2 regions of the Pseudoalteromonas sp. APC 3893 genome follow, and region 2 is predicted to be linked to the other one. Evidence: riboswitches for the same ligand, from Rfam matches in the RefSeq annotation. Region 2 holds a riboswitch; the other holds the start of a gene.

Region 1 (15,407 bases), 110 kb from region 2:
ACTGAAAAAATAGGTTTAAAGTACTTTTTTAACTCGTTTTGCAAGGGTTAAGTTAAAAATAACGATAATTCACATGCTTACTTTTTATTCTGATGATGACTTTGCAAAGGCTGTAATTTATTTGTCACCTTGTGTTAAAAAGCGCTTGGCATACCTGTGATTTAATATAAAATAGGTGAAAATATTGAATTGCTCTCAATGCAGCTATTTTTTATTCATTTAATTAAAAAACAGGCTTGCTAGTTTTTTCGCATTAGCGTAAACTTCGCGCCCTATTGAAGAATATTTTAGTTGCGTCGATTTGAGGGCGCACAGACGGAGTTAATTATGTACGCGGTTTTCCAAAGTGGTGGTAAACAGCACCGTGTGACTGAAGGTCAAACAATTCGTCTTGAGAAATTAGACGTTGAAACTGGTGCAGCAGTTGAATTTGATTCAGTACTTTTAGTTGCTGATGGTGAGAAAATCGAGATCGGTGTACCGTTCGTAAACGGTGGTAAAGTAACAGCTGAGGTTGTTTCACATGGTCGCGGTGAGAAAATTAAGGTTGTTAAATTTAGACGCCGTAAGCATTCTCGTAAGCAAATGGGCCATCGTCAATGGTTCACAGAAGTTAAAATCACTGGCATTAGCGCTTAATTAGAGGTACTTAGAAATGGCACATAAAAAAGCAGCTGGTAGTACTCGTAACGGTCGCGATTCAGAAAGCAAACGCCTAGGTGTTAAGCGTTTTGGTGGCGAATCAGTTCTAGCGGGTAGCATCATTGTACGTCAACGTGGAACTCGTTTTCACGCAGGCGCAAACGTAGGTATCGGTAAAGACCACACTATCTTCGCGAAAGCAGATGGTAAAGTTCAGTTTGAACAAAAAGGTCCTTTAAACCGTAAATACGTAAGCATCGTATCTGAGTAATCAGAGCCGGTTCTTAAAAAACCCCGCCTTTGCGGGGTTTTTTGTTTTAAGCCTTGAGAATATATACCCAAGTGTTCTTACACATAGTGTGCTCTATAGGCCACTTGGGTATATAATAGAGTAATTAACAAGCCAATCCTAAAGTGAGTAATCATGAAGTTTGTAGATGAAGTAGAAATTCGCGCAGAAGCTGGTGACGGTGGCAGTGGTATCGTGTCTTTCCGTCGTGAAAAGTATGTCCCAGATGGTGGCCCAGATGGCGGCGATGGCGGCGATGGTGGCAGTGTTTATCTACAAGCAGATGAAAACTTAAATACCTTGATCGATTATCAGTTTGAGCGCTTCCATCGTGCTGAACGTGGTACTAATGGACAAAGTCGTAACTGTACCGGTAAAAAAGGTGAAGACCTATATATTAAAGTGCCAGTAGGAACGCGTGTAACAGACGTTGATACTCAGGAATCTTTAGGTGATTTAACACAAGATGGCCAACGTTTAGTTGTGGCTAAAGGTGGTTTTCATGGCTTAGGAAACGCACGTTTTAAATCAAGTACTAACCGTGCGCCACGTCAAAAGACATTAGGCACACCTGGTGAAGTGCGTATGCTTAAGCTTGAGCTAATGCTACTTGCTGATGTGGGCTTACTTGGCTTGCCAAATGCAGGTAAATCAACCTTTATTCGCAGTGTATCTGCTGCAAAACCAAAAGTAGCTGATTACCCGTTTACGACGCTAATACCAAACTTAGGTGTAGTACGTCCAGATGCAAATAAGTCATTTGTTATTGCTGATATTCCAGGTCTAATTGAAGGTGCCTCAGATGGCGCAGGCTTAGGTATTCGATTCTTAAAACATCTAGAGCGTTGCCGTGTATTATTGCATATTATCGACATAATGCCTGTTGATGGTTCTAGTCCTGTTAATAATGCGTTTGCCATTATTAATGAGTTACATCAATATAGCCCTAAACTTGCAGAGAAACCGCGCTGGCTGGTGTTTAATAAGATTGACTTACTTCCAGAAGATGAAGCACAAGCATTGTGTGAACAAATTGCAGAAGAGCTAGGTGAAGAAACAAATATTTACCGTATCTCAGCCGTTAATAAACAAAATACACAAGCACTTTGTCACGATATTATGGCGTTACTTGATAGTATGCCTAAAGAGAAGTTTGTACCAATCGAAGATGAAGAAGTTGAATTTAAGTGGGATACCTACCATAAAGATGCAACTAAAAATAGCGATGATGATGATTGGGAAGACTGGGACGAAGATGACTATGATGTTGAAGTTGTCTACGAACGTTAGTAGCGTATAGATTTTAAAAAGGAGCTGATGCTCCTTTTTTCTTGTTTAGTTATAAAGTATTAGGTGATTACTGTGAAGATTTCAATGATTGCAGCCATGGCGAACAATCGTATTATTGGCCAAGATAATAAAATGCCTTGGCATTTACCTGCTGATTTACAACATTTTAAAAGTGTAACTATGAGTAAGCCTGTGATCATGGGTCGTAAAACATTTGAGTCGATCGGTCGTCCATTGCCAGGCAGAAAAAATATTATTATTAGTCGTAATACTCAATACAGTGCGCAAGGGGTTGAAGTAGTAACATCGCCAGAAGAAGCGTTATTGCTGGTTAAAGACTGTGAAGAAGTGATGATTATTGGTGGTGGAAATATCTATCAGCAGTTTTTATCACAAGCAAGCACACTGTATTTAACTTTTATAAATCTTGATGTTACAGGAGATACTCAGTTTCCTGACTATGAAAAAATTGCTAATTGGCAGGTGGTTGAAGAGCAAATTAATAACCCTGATGATAAGAATTTACATCAGTATAAATTCGTAACCTTGGATAAAGTTGAGTAACATTATTGCGCTTAAACTTATAGATTGGTACAATAATAACCAATAAACGTAGGTAAAAAGTATTACTCAAGGGTGTCCAATGGTTAAATTATCAACATTACTAGTTGTTACTGCTGTTATTTCTGGTTCGGTGGCTTTTAGCGCCCCGGTTAAAGCTGATGATCAATTAGCTGTGTCAATTTGTGAGTATATCGCGGCAGACGATAAAAACCGTCTTCGCAGTAAGCTAAAAAGCTCTCGTGTAAAAATTCGTAATATTTATGATGCAGTTTTATGTAACGGTAACAATTTATTACGCCATGCAATTGCTAGTAATGCAGTTGATGCGGGTGAATATGTAGTTAAAAATCTATCTAAAAGCTCATTATCAGATGGTGCCGATATAGCCTGGGCTGAATCAAATGGCCATGGCGGTTCTGCACTTATTCCAGTAATTAAAGATCGTGCTGGTTTATAAGTTAAAAAGCTAAAATAAATCATAAAAAACCGCACTTGTTGCGGTTTTTGTTTTTTAGTATTAAAAAATAAGAATGAGTTCGAATGTAGTTGCTTTAAAGTAAGTCACGCTACTATTTTTCGCCAACTCGCACCTTTTATAAGTAATAACCAACTCGCCAACTCGCACCTTTTATAAGTAATAACCAACTCGCTAATCTAACTTTAGATGTATAGCCGTCCATTGACATTTATCCTTAAAATAATCACAATAACGACCTATTTTCAAGGTGCTTGCTAAATACATCAGTATAGGTTTCAAGGTATTGAAATTTGTAGCAGGATAATCGGGAAGTTGGTGCATGTTCATGATGAGCATAATCCCAACACTGCCCCCGCAACGGTAATGTGCTTTAAGTGCAGAGTCCGGAGACCGGCCTTGAAACAAACTTACTATTACTTGTGCGGTGGGCACGGGTCAGGGGATATCATGCTAAAAAAATCAACTCTAGGCGTAGCTGTCACTGCTGCGTTGTCTTTTTCTGTGTCTGCAGAGCAACCAATTGAACGTATTACAGTAACAGCAAATAAATTTGAGCAATCAATTACTGATACGCTGGCTACCGTTGATGTTATCGAGCGTATTGAAATTGAAAAAAATAATTACCGAGACCTACCGTCAATATTAAACACGATTGCTGGTGTGGATGTTGTACGCAATGGCGGTTTTGGCCAAAAGGCCGATGTATTTGTTCGTGGTGCGAGTGCTAAATATACCTTAGTGTTAGTTGATGGCGTAAGAGTCAGTGACGCAAGCTCTGGTAGTGTGTCGTTGACCAATATACCTGTAAACAGCATTGAACGAGTAGAGATAGTTAAAGGGGCTAGAGCTGCTATTTATGGCTCAGATGCAATTGCTGGTGTTATTAATATTATAACTCGTAAGGCTAGCCGAAATACGCTATCTGCGACATTGGGTAGTGATAGTTATGAAAACTATCAACTAGCGGGTGGGGTTGTAAAAGACGCCGTTACTTTTAATTACAACTTAGGTTATGAAGATACCGATGGCTATGATGTAACAGGTAAAGATCCATCACTACCAGTCACTAAAGATCATGATGACGACGGCTATACTAATAAAAATATAGGCTTTAACTTAGCTTATCGAACTGAAAGTGCAGGTGAATTTAGTGTACTAAGTCAGTATAGCGAAGGCCAAGGCGAGTATGATAACGCTTTTGGTAATGATGCCTATGATTTTGAGAACTACACTGCACAACTAGGTTGGAACCAAAGCTCAGCTATTTATACCCAAAGTGCCTCAGTGAGTATTTCACAAGAAGAAAATATTCAAACAGGCACAGATGTAGAACAAATTTATAGTACTGAACGTGTTGAGTTTGAATACAGTGGTTTGTATGCCCTAACAGACACCGTAGAGCTTACCGGTGGCGTTAATTTTTTAAACGAAGACTTGTCTGAATCTTCAGCTACATCATCTGAACAAGAGCGCGATAACAATGCTCTCTTTGTAGGTGTATTTTACGATGATGAAACTTGGTTGGGTAATGCAGTAGTCAGAACCGATAATTACGACTTTCATGGCCGTGCAAACACCTATACAACAGCTTTAGGCTATAAAGCAAACCAGTATGTTACGTTACGTTTAAGTCATGGTACGGCTTTTAGAGCGCCATCTCTGATTAATGCATTTGTCACTGATAGCCCATGGTATTTACCAAACAATGATATTAAACCTGAAGAGTCAGTTAATAATGAATTTGGCGTTACTATAGATACGCAATGGGGTCGTTATGATATTGCTATTTTTGACAATAAGATCGATAACTTAATCGACAATAAATATGATGCAGACACCGGTAAGTATATAGCAACTAATATTGATAAAGTATCTATGCAAGGTATTGAGTTATCAGCTGATTTTGAAGGTTTTGGATTTCAACATAACATCAACTTAAGCTTCTTAGACGCTAAAGATGAAACAACTAATACAGATTTACCGCGCAGACCATCTGAAACATTTAATTATACCCTTGGCAAAAACTGGGGCGATTTTGACGCTAATATCGCAATGCAATACCGCTCTTCGCGTCCATCAATTGCTTATTATGAGACTGAATTGGCAGCTTATACAGTGTTCAATATAGCTGCAAATTATCAATTACTGGATGAGTTATCATTTCAGGCTCGAATTGAGAATATTACAGATAAAGAATACTTTACGGCAGGTACTGGGTTTGCCGCTAACGGTGAATTACTTGGTTACAATGCCGCAGGGCGACAGTTTTTTGTCGGTGCAAGTTATCAGTTCTAAGTACATTTAGTGGACTGAACTTTGGCTAATCACAGCCTCTAAATAAAAAGCCCGTTATGGATTAATCCACAACGGACTTTTTTTATTTAACTTGAATTCAAGTATTAAGTGCAATCATTTAGTCTTTTAAAAACTGTTTATAGTCTTTTTCAAAACGTTGTAACTTGGGGGCAATTAATATGCTGCAATAACCTTGTTCTGGGTTTTGCTCATAGTAGTCTTGATGATATTGCTCAGCTGGGTAGAAAGTAGTTGCAGGGCTTACCTCAGTGACTATTTCTTCACGTATTTGGTTTTGTAGTTTAGTAATGTAATCTATGGTTTGGATACGCTGCTCATTATTGTGGTAATACACCACACTGCGATATTGTGTGCCAACATCGTTACCTTGGCGGTTTAATTGAGTTGCGTCATGCAAGGTGAAAAACATAGCTAATAAGCGCTCATAGCTTATCTGAGAGCGATCAAATTCAATATTTACCACTTCAACGTGCCCTGTTAGGCCTGTACATATCTGTTGGTAGGTTGGTTCACCAGTTTCGCCCCCTGTGTAGCCTGAGCTTACATGAGTAACACCTTCCACGCGCCTAAATGCAGCATCAATACACCAAAAACAACCGCCGCCAAATGTCGCTGTTTCAATTATTTTGCTCATTACTTACTCCATAAAACGTTAAATAGCGAATATGCCCAGCCTATCAGAAGGACGAGTAAGGTGGGTTTTTATTTCTTGAAAACAAAAGAGAAGCGCTGATATATGATTGTATCAGCGCTGAATATCGCTTAAAGTTCTTCTTTGAGTGGTTTTTCTGCTTCTTGTTGGTTAAGTTTTTGCTGTAAAAACTCAGGTGATTGCGTATTACGAGCTAATGCATAATATGCTGCTGGAACAACAAATAGGGTAAGTACTGTGGCTACAATTACCCCAGTAAATACAACCACACCAATTACCATACGGCTTTCAGCGCCTGGGCCTGATGCAAGTACTAGTGGCACTGCACTCATTACCGTGGTTAATGAAGTCATAATTATAGGGCGAAGACGCTGGCTTGCTGCTTGTATAATTGCTTCACTAAATTCGACACCTTTATCACGCAGTTGGTTGGTAAATTCAACAATTAAAATACCATTTTTCGCACTTAAGCCAATGAGCATTACAATGCCTATTTGGCTGTAAATATTAAGCGTGAGACCTGCCGCCCATAAGCCAAACATGGCACCCATGAGTCCTAGCGGTACAGTAAGCATTATAACAAAAGGATGTACAAAGCTTTCAAATTGAGCAGCTAACACTAAAAAGGTCACCGTCAGTGCTAAAATAAACACATAGGTCATGGCTGATGCACCTTCGTAAAATAACTGTGATTCACCTTTATAATCTACCGCGCCATCAATATCATTTTCTTCGGCTGCGACTTTATTTAAAAAGTTAAGTGCTTGTTCAAGTGTATAACCATCGGCAAGGTTGGCACTCAATGTAATAGCACGCATACGGTTATAACGATTTAACCTTGATGCGGTAGCTTCTTCTTTTAGTCTAATTAAGCTATCCAAAGGGACTAATTCGCCACTACGTGACTTTAGGTAAATGTTTGAAATATCGGTTGGATCTGTAAAGTCAGACTTAGTCCCTTTCAATATTACGTCGTACTCTTCACCACGGTCGATAAAGGTGGTAACACGACGTTGTCCCAGCATTGTTTCAAGAGTACGGCCAACATCCGATACAGATACACCTAAATCGGCAGCTTTATTCTTATCAATACTAATTAAGAATTGTGGAAACGTTTCTTTATAATCATGATCAATGCGTACTAGTCCTGGATTTTTCTCAGCGCGTTCAATAATACGGTCGCGCCAATCAGCAAGTTGATCGTAGTCGTTGCCTTGTAGAACAAATTCAATGGGTCGAGAGGAGCCACCACCGCCAATACCGCGTCGCATAATAGCAAAGGCACGTACATCGGTGACTTCGGTCATTTTACCGCTGATTTCATCCATTACTTCCCAGGTTGAACGTTTACGCTCATCCCAATCAGCCATGCCAACAATCGCAACACCGCCACTACCGCCCCAACCAGGAACGCGAATTAAAACCCGGCTAAGCTCTCCCGATTCAGAGTAGGGCATTAAGCGTTCTTCAATCTTCGCCATGTTTTCGGCGTTATTTTCATAGCTTGCGCCTTCAGGAGGGCTCATCATTATAAAGAATGTACCACGGTCTTCTTTAGGGGTTAGTTCTGATGGTATTTGCTGGAACAATAAATAACTAGCAAAACCAGCAAGTAATAAAGTTAAAGTCAGGCCGCCTGAACGGGTCATATTTGAGCGCAGCGAGTTTTGATAGCCTTGCTCAATTTTACTGAATAAACGGTCCATCCCTTGGTTAAACTTACTTGGTTTATCTGAGTGTTTTAGTACTTTTGAGCACAAGGCTGGGGAGAGAGTTAAAGCCGTAATACTTGAGAAAAATACCGCAGCGCTAACTGCCATCGCAAACTCAGTAAATAATGCACCAATACGACCATCCATAAAGACTAAAGGTACAAAGACCGAAATTAATACCAAGGTGGTCGCAATAATTGCAAAACCAACTTCACGGGCTCCGCGATAAGCGGCAAGTAAGGCTGGCTCACCTAATTCGATACGGCGGTGAATGTTTTCTAACATTACAATGGCATCATCGACCACTAAACCAATAGCTAACACGAGCGCCAACAGCGTTAATAAGTTAATTGAATAACCCATTGCGAGTAAGAACATAAAGCTACCCACTAACGCGACCGGTACTGTTACTGCCGGGATCAAGGTAGCACGAATATTTCCTAAGAATAAAAAGATAATTAATACCACTAAGGCCATTGAAATAGCTAAGGTACTGTAAACTTCGTTTATTGATTCTTTAATAAATATCGATGAGTCATAACTATCTTGAATAGTGGTGCCTTCAGGCAAGTTACGTTTGATTTTTTCAAGCTCTGCACGAGCATTATCAACAACCGTCAGCGTATTCGCTTTTGCTTGTTTTACAATACCAAGCCCTACCATGTTGCGACCGTTGCCACGGAATAGACTTTCATCGTCAGCTGCTTCAAGACGGACATCAGCGACTTCCCCAAGGCGAACTAAATAGCCATCGTCGCCGCGTTTGATTACCAGATTTTGAAAATCACGTTGTTCTTTATAACTACGAGCAGTACGTACCGTAAAGTCACGGTCAATAGATTCAATTTCACCAGCTGGTAGCTCAACATTTTCTGTACGCAGGGTGTTTTCAATATCGCTTGAGGTAATACCACGCGCAGCCATAGCTTGGCGGTTAAGCCAAATTTTCATTGCATATTTACGTTCACCACCTACCCGCACATTAGAGACACCATCAACTACCGCTAAGCGGTCGACAATGAAACGTTGCGCGTAATCAGATAGTTGCAGTGAGTCCATGGTGTCGCTGTTGAGTAAAAACCAGGCTATTGGGCTTTCATCGCTGTTTGATTTAGATACTTCCGGTGGTCGAACTTGTTCGGGCAAGCTATCCAGTGCACGGGCAACACGTTCACGTACATCGTTTGAGGCAGCATCAATATCACGGCTAATATTAAACTCAATGGTAATATTAGAGCGGCCATTCCTACTTGATGAGTTTATACTCTTTATGCCTTCAATCCCCGAAATTCGATTTTCTAATACTTGGGTGATTTTGGTTTCTATGATCTCAGCTGAAGCACCTGTGTAGTCAGTGCTTACACTCACTATAGGGGACTCAATATCTGGGTATTCGCGCAGTGGTAACATCGAAAAAGCCACTAAACCAAAAGTTAGTAGCAGTAAGTTTATTACAATTGCAAAAACGGGACGTTTAACACTAGTATCAGTAATTTTCACAGGTTACCCCTTCACTGTTACTTTACTGCCTGAACGAATTTTAATAATTCCTTCAGTCACAACTTGTTGACCATTGCTGATCCCTTGATCTATTGCCACCCAGCCGTTATGACGACCTGCAACATGCACTTCAACCTTTGTTGCTACACCATCTTCAATTTGGAAAACATAGTGTTTATCTTGTTGCGGAATAACTGCTTTTTCAGGCACCATCATCGCTTGATTAGAGCTAAGTTGTAGCGCGGTGTTTAATAACATACCTGGGCGTAAAAGGCCTGATTTGTTAGAAAAGCTAGCCGTTACCTCAACACTGCGAGTAACCGCATCTATTCGTGCGCTAACATGAGTTACTTTGCCGGTAAATGTCTTTTCTGGGTAGGCATCGTTTTGTGTCATGACCTTCATACCTACATTTAACTGCGCTAGGTATTTCTCAGGGACTTTAAAGTCAACTTTGATAATACTTATATCATCTAAACTGGTAATGATTGTGCTATTACTAACATAAGCACCGATGGATATTTGACGTTTACCTAAAATACCTGAAAAAGGTGCTTTGATAGTCATTTCAGCTAATTTGGTTTTAGCATTTTCTAGCTGCGCTTGTGTTGCATCAACACGAGAAAGTTGTTCTTCTAATAATGATTTTGCGGTTGCTTGAGAGCGTGATAACTCAGTTAAACGTTCTAGTTGACGTTTTTCTTCACGTAAATTAATTGCCAGCTCTTCAACGGTTAGTTGTTCTTGTTGAGATTGTAGTTGTACTAGCTTTTGACCCTTACTCACTAAGTCGCCATCATTAAAGAAAATGTCAGTCACATAGTCACTTTGCGCGCTTTTGATATATATAGCTTGATTAGCTCGAGCACTCCCGATAGCCTCAATCAAAACAGCATTTTCTTCACTTGCAACAGTATGTGCTGTTACCTGTGTAGCAGTAGGAGTGTAGCCTAATTGCTCGCCTTGGCTATTAGGTAAATAAAGATAAACACATAACCCTAAGAGTAGGGTAATAATAAACGGAAATAGCGCCTTGCCTGATTGCTTTGAATACATCTGAGTTATACCGGAAGATTAATTAGCTATAGTGTACAAAATAACCTCGTGAAAAAGTTGTCGCGTATCTCATAAATATGTCAGTTTGGCGTAAATATAGGTTAATTTGTTACTTGTCCCTGTTTTGTAAAGAGAAATGTATGCTATGAAATTTAAAACTGGCTGTCCGTATTGCATGAAAATTCGCAAATTAATAATATGGGCTATAATTATGTTTGTTTTGTATATGGTATTTTATCGTCATGGTTGAACAGTCAAACTTACTTTTAAAACTCAGAGCGCAAGGTGCTTCACACGGCATTGAAACTCTACTTGTAGGGGCGTTTGGTGTTGTCTTTATTATGTTATTTAACCAGCTGCGGCCTGGAGCAATTAGTATTATCGAGATATTTTTAGTTAGTTTATGTTTAGCCGCTGTATTTGTCGGCTTTTTAAAGACGCAAGAACCATTCTATAGTTTAATTATTTCTGAACAACTACTTACTTACCATCATAAGTATGGTTTTTGGTCTCTCAATAGAGAAAATGTGCACCATAGTGGCATTCCTAAAGTTGAGCACGGAGTTGAGTACCTTGAGTTAAATGCCGTCGGTATTATGCTTAATGACCGCGATGAGTTTTTAATGCATATTTCACCAAGGCTTGCGGGTAAATTATTGATAGAACAGCGACATTTATTTATGCAGGTTGTTCAAAAACATTGCAAAAATGGTAATTGCCCATCAGAATGGTTGGTAGAAGATAGTTTTTATACCTCTTTGAATGGTCACAACTTTAATGGACTAATTGCAATGTTCGCAAATAGAATGCGGCATTTGCAGCAATTAACAGGGTATGACTTGCTGTTACCTGCGAGTGTATTAGATCGAAGTATTTGGGATTTTAGTCATAACCTTAATAGGTGGCGAAAAAATCCCAAGCAGTTTATTCAATCTCAATTAAAGGGCTAAAAGCGCCTAAGTAGACGTTAGTAGGATAAAGCGATGAGTCAAGAAAGATCATTTATAAAAAGTGGAAGAAATACGATTATCCACAAAGAAAAAAAACTCGATTTAGTGATCGTAAACTCTGAAACTCACCCTAAGATTAAAGTAACACAACATGGTTTAGAGCCATTTAAAGAAGAATTGCCAAAAAACCGTCGTGAGGCAAAAGAACGATACCTAGAAATAGTTTATATAGGTTCAGTAGATGTATTTGGTGAAGAAAAACGTTTGCTGTTTATCCAGGCCTTAGATGGCCGCGAATATAAAATAGACTACAGTAAAGTAGGCACTAAACTTTTTGTACGTATTCATCAAGATAGTTACCTTTAACACTACTTATACAATTGGCACTGTTGTTGCTTGTTATCTAGCTTAAGAATGTAGCGTTAAGTATTTGTGCTGCAAAATTTTTTAATGTAGATGAGGAAGCAGTGCATGAGAGTGCTTTTCGTTATATTACCGATTATTTCTTTGTTAAGTGCGTGTGGTGGTTCAGGGGGCGGTAATGATAACCCTGAAGTTGCCACTTCAGTAAATGCTGGAGTAGATCAACAAGTCATTGAAAAAAATGAATTTACAGTTACGGCATTAGGCTCGCCAGCCGATGGTACATTTACCTGGCAACGAGTTAGCGGCCCTAGTATAGACGGCTTACCCGCTGACGGCGCTGAACAAACACTCATAGCTCCAGATATTAAGGCAGACAGCGAGCTTGTATTACGTGTTAATTATCAGACCACTGACGGCACTTTAGTTAGTGATGATGTTATAATTTCAATAGCGTCAAATAATCAACTCCCTGAAGCCATAGTAATGCAGACAGCTCCCACTGAATTGCCATCAGATTATAACGATACCATTACTTTGAGCGCCCAAACATCCTTAGACCCTGATGAAAACGGGGCAATCAATAGCTACAGCTGGCTACAGCTTTCTGGACCAACCATGGTTATTGATAGCGCTAGCAATGACACCATTAGCTTTACTCACCCCTTACTCGATGTAAACACCACTTTAGTTTGGCAGCTCACCGTTGTTGATGATGAAGGTGGTGAAGACAGCACACAATATACACATATTCTTAATAAAACGGATGAAGTTGTCATTGCAAATGCAGGCGCTGATCAAACCGTTATTGAAGTGGAACAGGTTACCCTTGATGCGACCTCAAGTGAAACAGTCACTGATACCTTCTCATGCTATTGGCAACAACTGACTGGTAATGCAACCTTAGCTAATCAACGGCAATGCATTGTTTCTTTCACTGCCCCCAATACTGACGCAATCAATACGTTAACTTTTGAAGTTACTGTGACCGATAGCAAAGGACGTACTGATACTGACGCTGTGAATATTACTGTCGAGTCTAAACCGCTTGGGTTGATTAATGACTCGGGTATGGGTAAGTGCTACAACCATACGCAAGAAGTTGCTTGTACTAGCCCTGATTTCCCACGTCAAGATGCGGCAGTTGGCCGTGATAGTGTGGTTACTACACATATAGATAAAGTAGGGGCAGGTGAACATGCCTTCGATTTTACTAAACTTAATGAATTTGCTGATGAATTGCCTGACACTGAATCTGACTATAGCTGTGTTCGCGATAATGTCACGGGCTTAATTTGGGAAGTGAAAGCGCCAAATACAGGGACGGTGCCAAATACTCAGTTAAGAGAAGGTCAAAATCATTATACTTGGTATTTAAACGATAATAACGGCGTACAAACAGGGAGTAGCTTAGGGGCTGCTAATAGCACTTGCCCAAGTACATCTAATTGCGGTTTGCAAGCTTATGTTGATGCCGTAAATGGACTTGATTATTGCGGTGGTACTAATTGGCGAGTGCCAACTTATACAGAATTAATGACATTATTAGATTATGGTAAACAAGGGCAATCATTACTGTTAGATGATGACTATTTCCCTAATACACCCAGCCAAAATACCTTTACTCAGGCGCCTTACTTACCTTATTGGACATCGCAAACCGCAGCTGATGGTACGAGTTTGTCGCAGGCTTATATTATCGACATGAGTAATGGTAACGATTTAGCTTATCCAAAAAGTAAAACTGCATTTGTACGATTAGTGAGAACAGCGGGGGGCACGCAATGAAAGCTTTATTAGTACTAACGCTATTATTTACACCTTCAATCTTAGCAGCTAAGACCTGTTATGATTCGATTAGCGAAACCACACCAAGTACCCGTTTTACACTGAATACTGATGGGACAGTCAGTGATAGTGTTACGGGTTTGATGTGGCAAACCTGTAGTTATGGACAAAGCTTTGATGCAGATACCACTCGCTGCACAAACAGCGCAATTAAAACGACTTGGCAAGAAGCGCTTAGAGCATCAGTTAATGACCGCACCGGTAATTATGATGATTGGCAAGTGCCAAATATTAAAGAGCTGGCAAGTATTTTAGAGCATAAATGTGTAACGCCAAGTATTAATGAAGACGTTTTTATTGGTAGTAAAAACGACAACTATTGGACAAATACATCAAACGTGACGGATCCAAGTTTTGCTTGGGTATATACTTTCGATAGAGGCCTTAACAGCTTGCATGCTAAAGCCTCAAATGTTTACTTGCGTTTTGTCCGCTACGAAGAATAGTTAGCCAGCATTTACGTTAGTTAAAATAATCGTTGAACATTTCAAGCCGCGCGTTCTCTAGCGCGGTTTTTATTTGTGCTCCTTGCACACCTTGGGCAATAAATTGCTGTGGGTTGATCGTTTTGGCTGCATCGGTCGCTCTTATTAACTTTTGCTTATTATTGAAAACGCCACAATTGGCAACCTCTAAAGCTAAAAGCAATCCTGTAAATCGCTCTGGGCGGCGCCACAAATCAAGTTGATTACAACAAGTAAGTAATTGCTCAGCGCTGAGTATTTTGCTCGTTAAAGTTGCTTGATGGGCATTGAGTTGTAATGCCAAATCGCGTACATCATTAGGTAAGCGAATCGATTCGCTTATGGCTTTAATGTCATCGGCGGTTAATGAGCTAGTAGCTTGTGCAAACAACAGTGACTTATCCGTTATTTCTTGGCTTTGTGCGTATGCATATCGATTTTTTAATTGTTGGTATAATTTATTGTTCCAGTTATTTGCTAGGGCAGGGCTAATTGTGTTGAGGGCTCCCAGTTGTGCGAGAACATTTAAAAACTCAGCAAACGCACCATCATCGAGTGATTTTTCACATTCAAGCCAAATACGCTCAGCGGTCAACGTATTTAGTTCGCCACGGTTAATCATTTGAGTTAATAATAACTGAGTTTCATCGGCAATGGTAAAGCCTAAATAGTGGTAGCGTGCAGCAAATCGTGCAACACGTAAGATACGCAGCGGGTCTTCACTAAAAGCTTCGGAGACATGGCGTAAAATACGGTTATCTAAATCTTGCTTGCCACCGTAAGGGTCAACTAAGCTGCCGTCATCTGCTTTAGCGATGGCATTAACAGTTAAATCACGACGGCGCAGATCGTCTTCTAGCGTTACATCGGCAGAAAATTCACAGATAAATCCTGTATATCCTTGGCCCTGTTTACGCTCCGTGCGGGCAAGGGCATATTCCTCTTTGCTTTTTGGGTGCAGAAATACTGGAAAGTCTTTTCCGACTTGTTGATATCCTAGTTGCAAAAGTTGCTCAGGGGTCGCTCCCACAACAACGTAATCACGCTCTTTTATTTTGCGTCCAAGAAGCTCATCTCGTACTGCACCACCGACCAAATAAACTTGCATAACTCACCTAAAAATTAACTGTTCAAACTATTTTACGTTATTTAACCAATAAAACGCTAACAAGGTTTTCACTTAGTGCATTTTTTTGCCATTATAGGCGCTGATTTACTCAGTAAGGAAATTCAGGGTGTATTTAAGCTATTTTGGCTTGTCGGAAAAACCATTTTCAATCGCG
Region 2 (15,407 bases):
CTGAAAATAGCTAAAGCGGGTAGCCAAAGTGCTTGCCACTGCGCTCTCGCAAAACTGCCTAAGGTCCAAAATAAAATCGCGGTGATCGCTTGAGGGTTACTAAAATAAAGCAGTAAGCTGGTAAATGCGCTGAATAAAAATGACAATGCAACCCCTGCTAATAGCATTGTTTCAACCTGAGCAGACGCTCTACGTCCTGCAACAAATACCAATAAGCACATGGTCAGCATACTACCCACAAAAGCAGCCAGCGACATTGAAAACCCAGCACTGATGCCGGTGAAGGTAATAAAACACACTACACCAAATGAAGCCCCAGATGAAATACCAAATAAATAAGGGTCAGCTAATGGATTACGGGTCACGGTTTGTAAAATCAGCCCTGCAATGGCTAACCCTGAGCCTGCTAAGAACGCCAATAACGTACGTGGCAAACGTAGCTGCCAAATTATTCGCTCAATAAACGAATCACTACCTTGGCCAAACCACTGTCCAATTACGCTGTAGTAAACATCAACAAACTTACTGGGGGCAGCACCAAAGCTCAACGCGGCAAAAATACTCAGCACACTTAATACCATGGTTAGCGGCAGTAATAGGTTATTTTTCAGTTGCATGAAGCGCTCCTGATTGATAACCATAAAAATACGTTATATGTGGAATGGATTGCGCTTTACTTTGCGGGTGGCTAGATACTTGAGCGCACACGTCAAATACATCGCTTAGCATTTTCTCTGTTATAACCTGCTGCGGCGTGCCAGATGCAACGATTTCACCGTGATCGATTACCAATAGCTCATCACATAGGCTGGCCGCTAAATTTAAATCATGAAACGATGCCAACACAGTTACCCCGAGTGATTTGGCTAATTCCATTAATTGAATTTGATATTTTACGTCAAGGTGGCTGGTAGGCTCATCCATAATCAAAAGCTGTGGCTTTTGCACTATGGCACGGGCAATTAAAGCACGCTGCTTTTCGCCACCGGAGAGCGAATCAAACGCTTGGTTAGCATGCTCAATTAAGCCTACTTGTTTTATCGCTTGGTGAATTAGCTGCTTATCACTTTGTGTGGTGCCACTAAAAAGACGTTTATGCGGGGTAAGCCCTAGGCTCACCACATCATACAAAGATAGATTAAATTGCGAAGGCGTTTCTTGTAAAACCACAGCAACTTGCTTGGCAAAATCATCAGCACTTAGTTGCCAAATATCATCTGAGCCAAGGAGCACTTGACCACATGTTGGTTTATTAAACCGATATAGACAACGCAATAAACTCGACTTACCCGCACCATTAGGCCCAAGCAAGCCAATAAACTGGCCTTGCTCAATGCTGATGTTTATTTTTTTTAGAATAGATGTATTAGCAACAGTCCACGATAAATCGTCGACGGTAAGAAGCGCTGTTGGTGTCTGCAATGTTTATCTCTGCTAGCACGCGAAAACCCAATGCAGTAAACACAAGCAAATGCTTATGAAAAAGATGAGTTTACCCGCTCAGTTATTTAAGTTGATTGTAACGTATTTAGTATCTGGCTTATCACTAATGTGGCTTACAGTTGCGGGAACAGCTGAGGACTTGCACCTCATTCCTAAATACCCCTCTATTATGAGCAGGTGAGTTTATATTTCAATTAATATCTTTCTAGATGGCTAAAAACAGCTTAGAAAACAATTTTAGGCCAAGCTTCACCTTGTTCATCAATGTAAACATCAACACAAATAAGAGCAGCATAAGAGATTGAAAACACATTTTGGCTAATGAGCGACTCACGAGGGAGCTGACATACTATCGCTAACAGCTGTTTGATAACGCCAGCGTGGGTTATGACCAAGTGGGGTCCTGTGTTCTGTGCGCTGTTCATCACTAAAAATTGCTGCCACCACGTTTCAACTCGACTATAAAACGCATTCATGGATTCGCCATTGGGGGGCGTAATTTGCCAAGGGTTTTGCCAAAAGCCTCCGATTGTCGGTGAGCTACTTTGTTGCCAAAGTACTTCATAGCTTTGCCCATCCCAATCGCCAAAATCATACTCTGCAATTGCACTGTCTATATTGAGCGGTAGTTGGCGAGTATTGGCAAGCTGTTGTGCAAAGAGCTTACAACGTTTTAAAGGAGAACTGTTTATTGTAGTGATATCGCTCAGCCCTGCAACTGCATCTTCTAACTGCTGAACACCCTTCTTGCTCAACTCAAAGTCGCTACGCCCAGCTAATACATTTTGCTGCTCAAGCTCACCGTGACGTAAAAAATACACTTTAGTTGTAAATGGTTTCATTAATTACCACTTTAAAGCCACAAAAAAAGCGCCAATTTTAAACAAGGCGCTTTTTAATCTAGTTTATCGAGATTATAAAATTTGGTTTTCTTTCCAAACTTGCTCTTTTTCCATGCGCTTTTTACGTTTGTCACATGGGTCATCACAATCACAAGCTTTATCAATACCTACTGAGCCTAGACCACCACAGCTACTCGCCATAGATTTTTTCTGCATAATCATGCCAATGGCCATTGCTGCGACAATTAAAATAAGTAAACCAAAAGTAAGAAGAAAAAGTGACATTGCTTAGCCCCTATTGTTCAGCAATTAAAAGGTGCTTGGCTAACGTAGCCAAGCTGAGTGTATTATAAACCGCTTTGTGCTCTGCTACAAATAGGGTTTAAATGCTGGGCTCGAATAAGTCACTAAACCATCCTTCGATTTAGCTATTAGATAGACCGCTAAGTCATTTTTTTCTGCATAGGCTTGAGCTTTATCCATGCCCATAATAGTCAATGCAGTAGCAAGACCATCGGCTGTCATTGCTGATGGATGTAATACGGTTACTGATACGAGATCATGACGACTTGGCATACCGGTAACTGGATCAATCAAATGACTGTAAGTCACACCATCCATTTCATAAAATATACGGTAATCACCCGATGTTGCCATGCCATTATTACCTGGCGCTAAAATATGGTGTACTTTGCGTGTGCCTGGCTCTGCATCAGGTTGCTCAATCGCTATGCGCCAATCCTGATCGTTAGGCTTTTTACCTGCAATGCGCAGCTCACCACCAATTTCGACCATATAATTAGTTAGACCGTGACTTTCTAGCAGCTCAGCTACTTTATCAATGCCATAGCCTTTTGCTGTTGATGAAAACGAAAGTTCTAAGCCGTCAACCGTTTTTGCTAAACCCTGCTCAGTCAGTTTTAATTTATCAACCCCAATTTTAGCAATCATGTTAGCTAATGCTTCGTCTGTTGGGCGCTTAGTTGGTTTTTTATCTGGACCAAAGCCCCATAAATCAATCAAGGGTCCCATTGTCACATCGAGAGTTTTAGTTGACTCCCCTAGGCGAATTGATTCGCTCACCACCGCTCTAAAGTCACTACTAATTGGCATGACTTCATCGACAGCTAAGCGGTTAAATTGATTAATCTCAGACTCTTTAATATAAGTCGACATTGATAAGTTAATGCCTTTTAACAGCTCAGTGATTTCTGGCAGTAAATTAAGTGTGTCGAGCTTTTCTTGCTGAGCAAATACTTTGATGTGATAAGTCGTACCCATGGTCTTACCTTCAAGATAAAGCTCTTGCGGTTCATCACTTTGACCACAGCCAGATATAAGTAAAGTGAAGGTAAGAATAAATAAGGCAATTAATGCCTGCGGGTGAAAAACTCTATTCATGGCAGCCTACTTTAAATTTGATATAAAAAAGCCTCGTAACAAACATTGCTACGAGGCTGATATTCTAACCAAAACTAAACTGTTTTGGTATCAGTGTTAGCCACCGAAATCATCTAGTAAGATATTTTCGTCTTCAACACCTAAGTCTTTCAACATTGTGATAACAGCAGCGTTCATCATTGGAGGACCACACATGTAGAACTCACAATCTTCTGGCGCTTCGTGATCTTTAAGATAGTTCTCAAATAACACGTTATGGATAAAGCCAGTGTAGCCTTCCCAGTTATCTTCAGGTTGTGGATCTGATAGTGCTGTATGCCATACGAAGTTGTCATTTTCAGCCGCTAGGCCGTCAAAATCTTCAACGTAGAACATTTCACGTTTAGAACGTGCACCATACCAGAAGCTCATCTTACGCTTAGAATTCAAACGTTTAAGTTGGTCAAAGATATGTGAACGCATTGGCGCCATACCAGCACCACCACCTACGAATACCATTTCAGCGTCAGTTTCTTTTGCGAAGAACTCACCGAATGGACCAGAGATAGTCACTTTATCACCTTCTTTAAGTGACCAAATGTACGATGACATTTTACCACAAGGTAAGCTTAAATCTCTTGGCGGCGGCGTAGCAATACGCACGTTAAGCATGATGATGCCTTCTTCTTCTGGGTAGTTAGCCATTGAGTAAGCACGAATTGTTTCTTCGTCTACTTTTGACTCCAGTTTGAAGAAACCAAAATGGTTCCAGTCGCCACGGTATTCCTCTGGTACATCGAAATCAGCGTATTTAACGTGGTGCGCAGGGGCTTCAATTTGAATATAACCACCGGCACGGAACGGTACTGACTCGCCATCAGGAATTTGTAGCTTAAGCTCTTTGATGAAGGTTGCTTTGTTATCGTTAGAGATAACTTCACAATCCCACTTTTTAACACCGAAAATTGACTCTTCTAGTTCAATTTCCATGTCGTTTTTAACATTTACCTGACACGCTAAACGACAGCCTTCACGGGCTTCACCTTTAGAGATGTGATCAAGTTCTGTTGGTAAGATATCGCCGCCACCTTCTTTGATGTGTACACGACACTGACCACAAGAGCCACCGCCACCACATGCAGATGATACGAAAATACCTGACTCAGATAGCGCACCTAATAGCTTACTACCTGCTGATGTTTTAATGGCTTTATCTGGATCGCCATTTACGCCGATGATGATGTCACCGCTTGCAACTAACTGAGATTTAGCACCAATGATGACTAAAACTAGTAGTACAACGATAGCGATGAAAACACCAACGCCTAAGAAAATCTCATAACTCATGATTTATCCTCGCTACCTATTAAAGTGAAATACCAGAGAATGACATAAAGCCAAGACCCATCAAACCAACTGTGATGAAGGTAATACCTAAACCACGTAGGCCGTCTGGCACGTCTGAATATTTCATTTTTTCACGAATACCAGCAAGTAATGTAATTGCTAGCGCCCAACCTACACCAGAACCGATACCATAAACCACAGACTCGCCGAAGTTATAGTTACGCTCTACCATGAAAGATACCGCACCAAAGATTGCACAGTTAACTGTGATCAATGGTAGGAAGATACCTAACGCGTTATATAGTGCAGGGAAGAACTTATCTAATGCCATTTCAAGAATTTGTACCAGTGCTGCAATAACACCGATGAAAGTCAAGAAACGTAAGAAGCTAAGGTCTGCTTCAGGGTAGCCAAGCCACTCAAGTGCACCAGGTGCAAGAACCGCATGATAAACCAAGTTGTTAACTGGTACTGAGATACCCAATACCACGATAACTGCCACACCTAGGCCGATAGACGTAGTTACTTTCTTTGATACTGCAAGGAAAGTACACATACCTAGGAAGAAAGCTAGCGCTAAGTTTTCAATGAAAACCGCTTTTACGAATAAACTAATATAATGTTCCATTGTCTGCCCCTTACCCTTTCGCTTCTACTTGGTCTTTCTTATAAGTACGAAGTACCCAAATGAATAAACCAATGATGAAGAAAGCACTAGGTGGTAAAATCAATAGACCCATAGGTTGATACCAGCCACCATCTTGCACAAGCGGGATGATTTCAGCACCAAATAATGACCCTTTACCAAATAGCTCACGAATAAAGCCAACAGTTAGTAACACTACTGAATAACCTAAACCATTACCGATACCGTCAAGGAATGACATAAGCGGTGGCGACTTCATCGCATACGCTTCTGCACGACCCATTACGATACAGTTTGTAATGATCAGACCAACAAATACTGACAACTCTTTCGCCGTAGCATAAGAGAAGGCTTGTAATACTTGGTCAACAACGATTACCAATGACGCAATGATGGTCATTTGCACGATAATACGTACAGATGACGGGATCTGGTTACGAATAATTGAGATAAAGAAGCTTGAAAAAGCAGTAACCAACGTCAATGCGATTGACATGATTAACGCATTTTTTAAGCTAGACGTTACCGCAAGCGCTGAACAAATACCAAGTACTTGTAGTGCGATTGGGTTATTTGCCAGTACCGGACCAAATAGGACCGACTTCATTTCTTTAGTATCAGCCATTATTTCAACGCTCCTTCACGTACTCTCGCAAGGAAAGGACCAAAGCCGTTTTCGCCAGTCCAAAAGTCAACTGCGTGATCAACACCATTAGACGTTAAAGTTGCACCTGATAAGCCATCAATTTGATGCTCATTCTTAGCGCCACTTTTTACAATATTGATTGGTAACTCTTTACCATTCCAACTTGCAGTCCACTGTGGGTTTTGGATTTCTCCACCCAAGCCAGGTGTTTCGTTGTGCTTATAAAAGTTAATATCTTTAACAGTTTCGCCATCGCTTTCAAGTGCTAAGAAGCCATACATCACACCCCAAAGGCCATAACCTTGGATTGGTAAAATAATTGCATCTGTAGAACCGTCTGCTTTCTTCGAGATATATACAGGTGAGTTATCAGTCATACGCTGAATACCAGCTATATCTTTAACACCTTTCTCTTTTAAAGACTTACTGATGTTCTGGTCGAACTTGCTTTTTTCGAAATCAAATGAGTTAGGATCAACATCCACAAACTCACCAGTTTCCATATTAACAACACGTGCTTCGATTTTTGAGTTAAATGTATCAGAGATATTTTCAACTGCATCGATACCCGCTGCGGCTAAGATATTTTTTTGAATATCTTGCGTTTTGTTAGCTTGCTGTAATGGGCGAAGCTGAACTGAAGCAAACGATACGATGATTGCACACACTAAACATAGTGCAACAACAACGGTTAGCGTTTTGCCGATTGATTCGTTATTACTAGACATTACGTGCCAACCTCCGCTTGATATTAGCCTGCACTACAAAGTGATCGAATAATGGTGCAAATAAGTTAGCAAATAAGATTGCTAGCATCATACCCTCAGGGAATGCAGGATTGATTACACGGATCATTACTACCATCACACCAATTAGTGCGCCGTATGCGAATTTTGCTTTATCGGTAAATGCAGCAGACACTGGGTCTGTCGCCATAAAGAACATACCAAAAGCAAAACCACCTAATACTAAGTGCCAATGCCAAGGCATTGCAAATACTGGGTTAGTATCAGAACCAATTGCATTTAATAAGAATGCAGTTGCAACCATACCCAAGAACACACCTAGCACGATACGCCAAGAAGCGATACGAACATAGATAAGGAATAAACCACCCACTAACAATGCAAGTGTAGATGTTTCACCTACAGAACCTTGAATGAAACCATAAAACGCATTCCACCATAGCTCCATGTTGCTAAAGTCTAGTGAACCAACAAACGCTTGACCTAGCATAGTTGCACCAGAGAATGAATCTACTGCGGTCCATACTGTGTCACCTGAAATTTGTGCAGGGTATGCAAAGAATAAAAATGCACGGCCCGCTAATGCAGGGTTTAAGAAGTTACGGCCAGTACCACCAAAGATTTCTTTAGCGATTACTACACCAAACGTGATACCTAACGCTACTTGCCATAAAGGAATCGTTGCTGGAAGGATCAAAGCGAATAACACTGACGTTACGAAGAAACCTTCGTTAACTTCATGCTTACGCACTGAAGCAAATAATACTTCCCAAAAACCACCCACAGCAAAGGTTACTGCGTAGATTGGTAAGAAGAAGCATGCCCCGTAAAACATTTTAGCGCCCCAGCCTGAGCTAGCGGTTAATTCACCACCAAATAACTGGAACAAACCAACTTGCCAAGAGTTTGCTAGTTCAAAACCTTGTGCTAATGCACCGGCGGCCTGATGACCAATATTGAACATACCAAAAAACATGGCAGGGAACGTCGCCATCCACACTAAAATCATCATACGTTTTAGGTCGATGTTGTCACGAACGTGTGTCGCGCCTTTATTTACATAGCCTGGTGTATAAAAAATAGTTGCTGCTGCTTCATACAGGGCATACCACTTTTCATGTTTACCACCGGCTTCAAAATGCGGCTCGATATCTTCTAGAAATTTCTTTAAACCCATCTCTCTAGCCTTCCTTCTCGATCGTAGTCAAGCAATCGCGTAGGATTGAACCATACTCGTATTTACCTGGACAAACGAAGGTACATAACGCTAAATCTTCTTCATCAAGTTCAAGTGCGCCTAATGAGATAGCACCATCTAAATCACGTGAGATTAAGTCACGTAATAAAAGCGTTGGTAAAATATCTAACGGCATAACACGCTCATAGTTACCAATTGGCACCATGGCACGTTTTGAACCACCTGTTGACGTTGTCATTTTAAATAAACGACTTGGCGCAAGGTGAGATAAGAAAGTACGTGTCACTGAGAATTTATCGCTACCTGGACGGATCCAACCAAACAATTCTTTTTCGCGACCTTCAAGTAATACTGATACTTGAACATGGTAACGACCTAAGAATGCTTGAGGACCTGCAGAAATAGCACCTGCTAAAACAGAACCAGAAATTACACGGTTATCACCGTCTTCTAATTCGCCCGCAACTAAATCATCCAGTGCAGCACCTAGTTGAGTTTTCACTAAACGAGGGTTTTTAACACGTGGACCGGCAAGAGAAATAACACGATCAGTGCTGATTTCACCAGTAAGGAATAAGTGACCAAACGCAATAACGTCTTGGTAACCAATATGCCAAACTTGCTTACTTGCAGATACTGGGTCTAAGTGATGGATATGTGTGCCAACAAGGCCAGCCGGATGTACGCCACCAAACTCATGTACTTCTACTTGAGGGATTGATGAGCTAGGTACTTGGCTACCTGCTTGTTTACAAACAAATACTTTACCGTCAGTTAAACGAGATACCACAGCTAAACCTGCTTCGAATGCTTGCGCATTTTCGGCAATAATAACCGCAGGATCTGCAGCTAATGGATTAGTGTCGATAGCCGTCACAAAAATAGAGCTAGGATTTGCATCCACTGCCGCTACCTTGCTGAATGGGCGAACACGAAGTGCTGTCCATTGACCTGACTGAATTAGTACTTCTTTGGCTTTTTCACGGTCTAAGCTTGAAAGCTCATCGGCCTTGAAAGAGTCAAAGGTGATTTGCTCACTGCCATTTACTTCAATAACGACAGATTGCAGCACACGTTTTGCACCACGATTAATTTCTTTTACTGTACCAGCAGCTGGGGCAGTAAATAATACACCTGGGTTCTTTTTGTCTTCAAAAAGTACCTGGCCTTTTTTAACTTGGTCATCCACACGAACATGCATGGTTGGACGCATACCAATAAACTCTTCACCTAGCACAGCTACACGTTTGACGGCTGAGCCATCATGAATAACTTGCTGAGGTGCGCCCTCTATGGGTAAATCCAGACCTTTTTTTATGTTGATCATACGCACTTGCACTACATTAACGGAAAGAAACTGAAAAATCGTACCAACCACGTCGCTTTTTGACTATTCAAGCAAATTCAAGATATCAAAGAACTGCCTGTTTAAGATACAAAGCAAGCAACGCAGTAAAACTCCTCACATATATTGCCCGAATTTTAACACCAATCAGGGTCACTATGCGAGTGTAAATATGAAATTTATACGACAGGAGCAGTAATTTAGCTCAATAGCTACATTTGAATAAAATTCAATATAGACCAAAGTGTAATTGCCCGCGAGTAAGGATGAAAATTAAACAGAAAATATCCGTAAATAACTCAAACAATATATTGCAGGCAATAAAAAAGTCGCCGTAGCGACTTTTTCAATTAACGAACAGAATTAGTCAATCATGTTTGCAATGTGTGCAACAGGTTCTACATCTTGTTCGTAATCAACGCTGTCGATACCAAAACCAAACAAGCGCAAAAACTCATTGTGATAACCCACATAATCAGTTAGTTCATCAATTGTTTCTGTGGTTACGCTGTCCCACACAGTTTGAATACGCGCTTGAACATCATCTTCCAATTCTTTGTAGTTTTGGAATAAATGGCCACCGTCATCAAAGCGTGGAGAATCACCATATAAATTCTCGGTAAATAAACTATGAATTTGCTCAATCGTACCTTCATAGGTGCCATCCGCTTTCATCACTTTAAATAGTGCAGAAATGTAAAGTGGCATAATTGGAATAGCAGAACTTGCTTGCGTAACTACCGCATTAAGTGAAGATACATACGCTTCACCGTTAAGTGCTTTAGTAGATTCTTTAATTGCTACAGTTGCACGGTCTAAGTCTTCTTTTGCTTTACCAATTGTGGCATGACCGTAAATTGGCCACGTTAGCTCTTTACCAATATAGGTGTAAGCACTGGTTTTAAAGTTATCAGCCAATACGTCGGCTTCTTTAAGTGCATCAATCCACATTTCCCAATCTTCACCGCCCATCACTTTAATGGTGTTGTCGATATCGTCTTGGCTTGCTGCTTCTACTGTTATTTCATCAATTTCACGCTTTGACGTATTAAGGTTTTTAGTCGTCACCGCATCGCCAATCGGCTTAAGTGTAGAAGAGTAAGTTTCACCAGTATTTGGATCAGTACGACGAGGAGATGCAAGGCTATAGATAACTAAATCAACTTTACCTAAGTCAGCTTTAATTGTATCAATCGCTTTTTGCTTGATTTCGTTAGAAAACGCATCGCCATTGATATTTTTAGACCAGAGGCCTGCTTCATCAGCTGCATTTTGAAATGCCGCCGTGTTATACCAACCTGCAGAACCCGTTTTACGCTCAGTGCCTTCTTTTTCAAAGAAAATACCTAAAGTCTTAGCACCGCCACCAAATGCGGCAGTAATACGCGATGCAAGGCCATAGCCTGTAGACGCACCAATAACTAGTACATTTTTAGGCGCATCTTTTAGCTCGCCTTGTTGTTTTACATAGTTAATTTGTTCTTGTACGTGCTCTGCACAGCCAACTGGATGGGCGTTAGTACAGATGAATCCGCGAATTTTAGGCTTAATGACCATTGATCATCCTATATCTATTTCAATAAAAATTAGCGCTAGTTTAAAGGCTAATTGTAAAAATACAGGTCTGATCAGTATTCAATACTCTCAGACCTGGCCGTTAATCTAATTTAGAGCCACCCAAACACGTTGGCGAATCAGCAACATTGCCTTCTTGCTCGCTAAACTCATCGGGGGTAAAGGTATGAATAGCCAACGCATGAATATGATTAGCTAATTCATCTTTTAAAACTTCGTTAATTTGACGGTGACGTTGTAATAAACGTTTGCCGCTAAACTCCTCACTGACGACAATAACTTTAAAGTGAGAATCTTCACCACGGCTGTGCATATGGCTTTCGTTAACTACATTAAGGTGTTTACAAGCAATTGCATCGGCAATTTTACTTTGTATTTGTTGCTGCATAGACATAAAACGATCACTTTAAAACAGATTTATTGCTCTACTATAACAACTAAGCTTGTAAATTGGCTAGTTGGGTTTTGGTAAAATATACCTAAACGTCAAACTGATACGCGGATGAGCCAAGGTAGTTTGCTTTGCTATAGCATGCTGAAAATCACGTTGACTATGGCCATGCATCACTAAACAACTACCGCTGTGTAGTTTTACCTCACTCACTTTATGGCTGGTTTTATGCTTTAACTTTAATGCGCGCTCTGCGCCAAGTGATATACACACTATAGTGGGCTCAGAGCCAAGCTCTATTTCATCATCGCTGTGCCAGCCCATGGTGTCATTACCATCGCGGTAATAATTAACCAATAGAGAGTTAAAAGGTTGCTGTAAATGCTGCTCTAGCCGTTTTCGCATAGCCAATAATACAGCAGGCCAAGGTTCGACAATTAATTTATTCTGCGAATAACCATATTCAATGTCATTATCACTGATAAAACATTGCAGCCGCGGAATAGCCCCTGTTCGGCCATACACTGTAGTGATGGGTTGTTGCCAAGGCAAGTTTTGCTGTAAATGATAAAACAAATCGAGGCTTTTTTGCGCACTAAGGGCGGTTCTTTGGTAAGAAAAGCCATTTGGTAACTGTTGGGGGTTGGCGTTTGGCCGTTGCATGTTAGAATTTACCTATCATTTGATTACTGATCACTAAACTATTATGACCACGCAAGCACAGCTCGGCGATACATCCTTTACTCTTGAACGTTTTCCGCTAGATCAAAAAAACCGTAGCCTACAAGCATGGGACTCTGCTGATCAGTACCTTGTTGACTATGTTACTGAACATTATCCTGATTGTCGCTCATTGCTAATTTTTAATGACAGCTTCGGGGCTTTATCTTGCTATTTTAGTAAACAAGGATTAACAGTTTGTTCAGTCAATGATTCTTATATTAGCCATCAAGCTGCTGCGTATAACTTAGCTGAAAACAAAATTGCCACAGCAAATTTCAGTCAACTGGACAGTTTATCTGCACTACCTGAAAACGTAGATTTAGTGCTTATGAAGGTGCCACGTACTCTCGGGTTTATGCAATATCAGTTATCAGAGCTCAGCGAAGTGCTTGCACCGGGCACTCCCGTCATTGGCGCAGGTAAAACAAAAGATATTCACAATTCGACCATTAAAGCGTTTGAACACTATATTGGTGAAACTAAAACAAGTTTAGCAGTTAAAAAATCACGCTTAATTATAAGTCAAGCTACAGGGGGCTATAAAGCGGCTGACTTTCCAGTAAACTGGCCACTTGAAGGCACTGACTTTAGTATTAGCAACCACGCGAATGTGTTTTCACGTGACTCGCTAGACATTGGTGCACGGTTCTTTTTTAATTACTTACCGCAATCGAGCAAAGCAAAGCGAATTATTGATTTAGGCTGTGGTAATGGTGTAGTAGGATTAATGACATTATCACGCTGCCCTAATGCTGAAATCACCTTTGTTGATGAATCTTATATGGCTGTCGAATCTGCACGACTAAACGTTGAACTCAATATGGAAGATAAGTTTGAACAGTGTTCATTTATCGAAAACGATTGTTTAGCTGGGTTTGAAAGTGAAAGTGCTGATATTGTTTTATGTAATCCGCCTTTTCATCAGGCACAAGCTGTGACCGACCATATTGCATGGCAAATGTTTAAACAAGCAAAAGACACCTTAAAAAATGGCGGCGAATTACGTATTATTGGCAATCGTCATCTTGATTATCATGACAAGTTAAAGCGCATGTTTGGTAATTGCCAATTACTTGGCTCAAATAAGAAGTTCGTCGTTTTAAGCGCAACTAAAAATAATGGAATGCTATAGCAATGAAAAACTACATTTTACCTTGTTGTATTTTATTAGCCCTAGGTGGCTGCAGTAGTAGCCAACCCAATCAATTGATCTTAAATCCGGTTTACCAAAGTGGTAAAGTTAGTTCAATTAACCAAAGCCTTAGTACCAGTGTTATTGATTTACGTGGCGATGCTGCAACACTTAAATTAATCAAATCAGATAAAACACAAACCATTGCCAGCCAGGGCATAACTGAATCAATTAAAAGTATTTTAGATAGCGCTTTAAGTCGTAATGGTGCCAGTATTTCTAATCTAGCTACCACACGTTTTGAGGTAGACATACATACGTTGCAAGCCGTTGTTACCGAACAAATGGTGACTCATATCAGTAATGCTAAAATAGAGCTAGGGGTGCGAGTCATCCGAAGCTCAAGCAACTTTAGTAAAATTTACCGCGGTAATGCGAATCTTGAAGGCCCGCTTGGTCACGACAGAGCAAAAATAGAAGGTCAGCTGAATAAGTTGACTGAACAATTAATTACCCGCATGGTATCAGATCCTGAATTACTAGCATTTTTAGAAGGTTAAACATGAAACGTCTTTTTATATTCTGCGCATTTTTATTAATTAGCCAAAACTTAATGGCCGCCACAGAAGGCCGCTTTGTACAAAAGAACAATATGTTCCCACGCGTTGAAATTACAACGACGATGGGGAAAATCGTCATTGAAATGGACCGCTCTAAAGCCCCTATCACGGTTAATAACTTTTTGACCTATGTGATGGATGGCAGCTATAAAGGCACTGTATTTCATCGTGTAGAACGTGATATGGAAAACGATCGTGACTTTGTCATTCAAGGTGGTGGCTACGATAAAGACTATGAGGGTGTTTACGAAGGCGACCCTATCTTTAACGAGAGCGGTAACGGCTCTAAAAACGATATGTATAGTATCGCAATGGCTTACCAAGATAGACAACCTCACTCAGGCACCCGCCAATTCTTTTTTAATATGGATGATAACGACCACTTAAACCCTGGCCGTGAATGGGGCTTTGCAGTCTTTGGTACTGTGATGGACGGCTATGAAACACTAGATAAAATCATGCAAGTAGAAACCGGTTTCAACGATAAAATTGGTTATGACTTTGTACCCAAAACCCCAGTGGTGATTTTAAATATGGCTGTATTAGAGCCAACCCCTTTATAAAATTAATGGGGCTGACAAATTAAAGCCCCTTGTATCCCTCTTAGCCAATGAAGGCGCTATGAAAAACAACTTATCTATTACTGAATATTTTTCTTACTTTAAAGACAAGCGATTAATTAACGTTTTCATATTTGGTATGAGTAGCGGTTTTCCATGGGTATTAATTGGCTCTGTAATGTCTGCATGGCTAAAAGATGAAGATTTGAGTCGCAGCATGATAGGCTTATTCGGTATCGTCTTTGGCGCTTATAGTATTAACTTTTTATGGTCACCCTTGGTTGATCGCATCAAACTCCCTCTATTATATAATTGGCTCGGTCAGCGCCGTAGCTGGATCCTCTTTTGCCAAAGCTTTATTTTAATTGGTGTACTGTTATTAGCAGGGCTTAATATAACAGACCACTTAGCCATCGCTGCTGCATTATGCTTATTAATTGCTATCGCATCAGCCACGCAAGATATTGCCATCGATGCGTTCCGAATTGATACACTCGAGGAAAACGAAAGTCATAAAGCCACAGCTGCTGCGGCAATGGCAACTTCAGGTTGGTGGAGCGGTTATGCATTACTCGGCGCAATCCCCTTTTATATGGCGGATATTCCGAGCATTGATTGGCCACAAGTTTATTACTTTTTAGCTGCTTTAATGCTCTTACTGATGAGCTGTGTATTTTGGGCAAAAGAGCCTAAATCAAACCGTGAAGCAGTCCATGCTGAACTTGAGCGCATTTACCAAGCAAAGCTTGCAAGTAACAATCAATATTCGCAATCAGCCAAGATAGTGGCATGGTTAGCCGTGACGGTGATAGA

Evidence for each region. Region 2 has a riboswitch for cobalamin ahead of QMA12_RS10990 (ABC transporter ATP-binding protein). Riboswitches for the same ligand answer to the same signal wherever they lie in the genome.
Region 1: it holds a riboswitch for cobalamin, as region 2 does, so the genes downstream of both, QMA12_RS10510 (TonB-dependent receptor) here and QMA12_RS10990 (ABC transporter ATP-binding protein) in region 2, are expected to answer to the same signal.

Annotation. Positions count from the first base shown of each region.
Region 1 is NZ_JASDCD010000007.1:9,170-24,576, forward strand. Features, by position in the region: gene rplU (50S ribosomal protein L21) at 328-639, shown strand; gene rpmA (50S ribosomal protein L27) at 656-913, shown strand; gene cgtA (Obg family GTPase CgtA) at 1,067-2,221, shown strand; gene folA (type 3 dihydrofolate reductase) at 2,294-2,785, shown strand; gene QMA12_RS10505 (DUF3718 domain-containing protein) at 2,865-3,242, shown strand; cobalamin riboswitch at 3,525-3,677, shown strand; gene QMA12_RS10510 (TonB-dependent receptor) at 3,711-5,558, shown strand; gene msrA (peptide-methionine (S)-S-oxide reductase MsrA) at 5,677-6,213, opposite strand; gene QMA12_RS10520 (efflux RND transporter permease subunit) at 6,342-9,443, opposite strand; gene QMA12_RS10525 (efflux RND transporter periplasmic adaptor subunit) at 9,447-10,499, opposite strand; gene QMA12_RS10530 (DUF2982 domain-containing protein) at 10,742-11,449, shown strand; gene QMA12_RS10535 (hypothetical protein) at 11,483-11,815, shown strand; gene QMA12_RS10540 (DUF1566 domain-containing protein) at 11,921-13,600, shown strand; gene QMA12_RS10545 (DUF1566 domain-containing protein) at 13,597-14,106, shown strand; gene QMA12_RS10550 (tRNA nucleotidyltransferase) at 14,123-15,232, opposite strand; gene QMA12_RS10555 (AAA family ATPase) at 15,360-15,407, shown strand, end outside.
Region 2 is NZ_JASDCD010000007.1:116,173-131,579, reverse strand. Features, by position in the region: gene QMA12_RS10995 (iron ABC transporter permease) at 1-617, opposite strand, end outside; gene QMA12_RS10990 (ABC transporter ATP-binding protein) at 601-1,422, opposite strand; cobalamin riboswitch at 1,509-1,640, opposite strand; gene QMA12_RS10985 (histidine phosphatase family protein) at 1,668-2,285, opposite strand; gene nqrM ((Na+)-NQR maturation NqrM) at 2,358-2,570, opposite strand; gene QMA12_RS10975 (FAD:protein FMN transferase) at 2,655-3,686, opposite strand; gene nqrF (NADH:ubiquinone reductase (Na(+)-transporting) subunit F) at 3,783-5,012, opposite strand; gene nqrE (NADH:ubiquinone reductase (Na(+)-transporting) subunit E) at 5,032-5,640, opposite strand; gene QMA12_RS10960 (NADH:ubiquinone reductase (Na(+)-transporting) subunit D) at 5,651-6,283, opposite strand; gene QMA12_RS10955 (Na(+)-translocating NADH-quinone reductase subunit C) at 6,283-7,032, opposite strand; gene QMA12_RS10950 (NADH:ubiquinone reductase (Na(+)-transporting) subunit B) at 7,025-8,227, opposite strand; gene QMA12_RS10945 (Na(+)-translocating NADH-quinone reductase subunit A) at 8,232-9,575, opposite strand; gene fabV (enoyl-ACP reductase FabV) at 9,957-11,150, opposite strand; gene QMA12_RS10935 (BolA family protein) at 11,251-11,562, opposite strand; gene QMA12_RS10930 (alpha-ketoglutarate-dependent dioxygenase AlkB) at 11,623-12,222, opposite strand; gene QMA12_RS10925 (methyltransferase) at 12,266-13,414, shown strand; gene QMA12_RS10920 (YajG family lipoprotein) at 13,417-13,974, shown strand; gene QMA12_RS10915 (peptidylprolyl isomerase) at 13,977-14,597, shown strand; gene QMA12_RS10910 (MFS transporter) at 14,656-15,407, shown strand, end outside.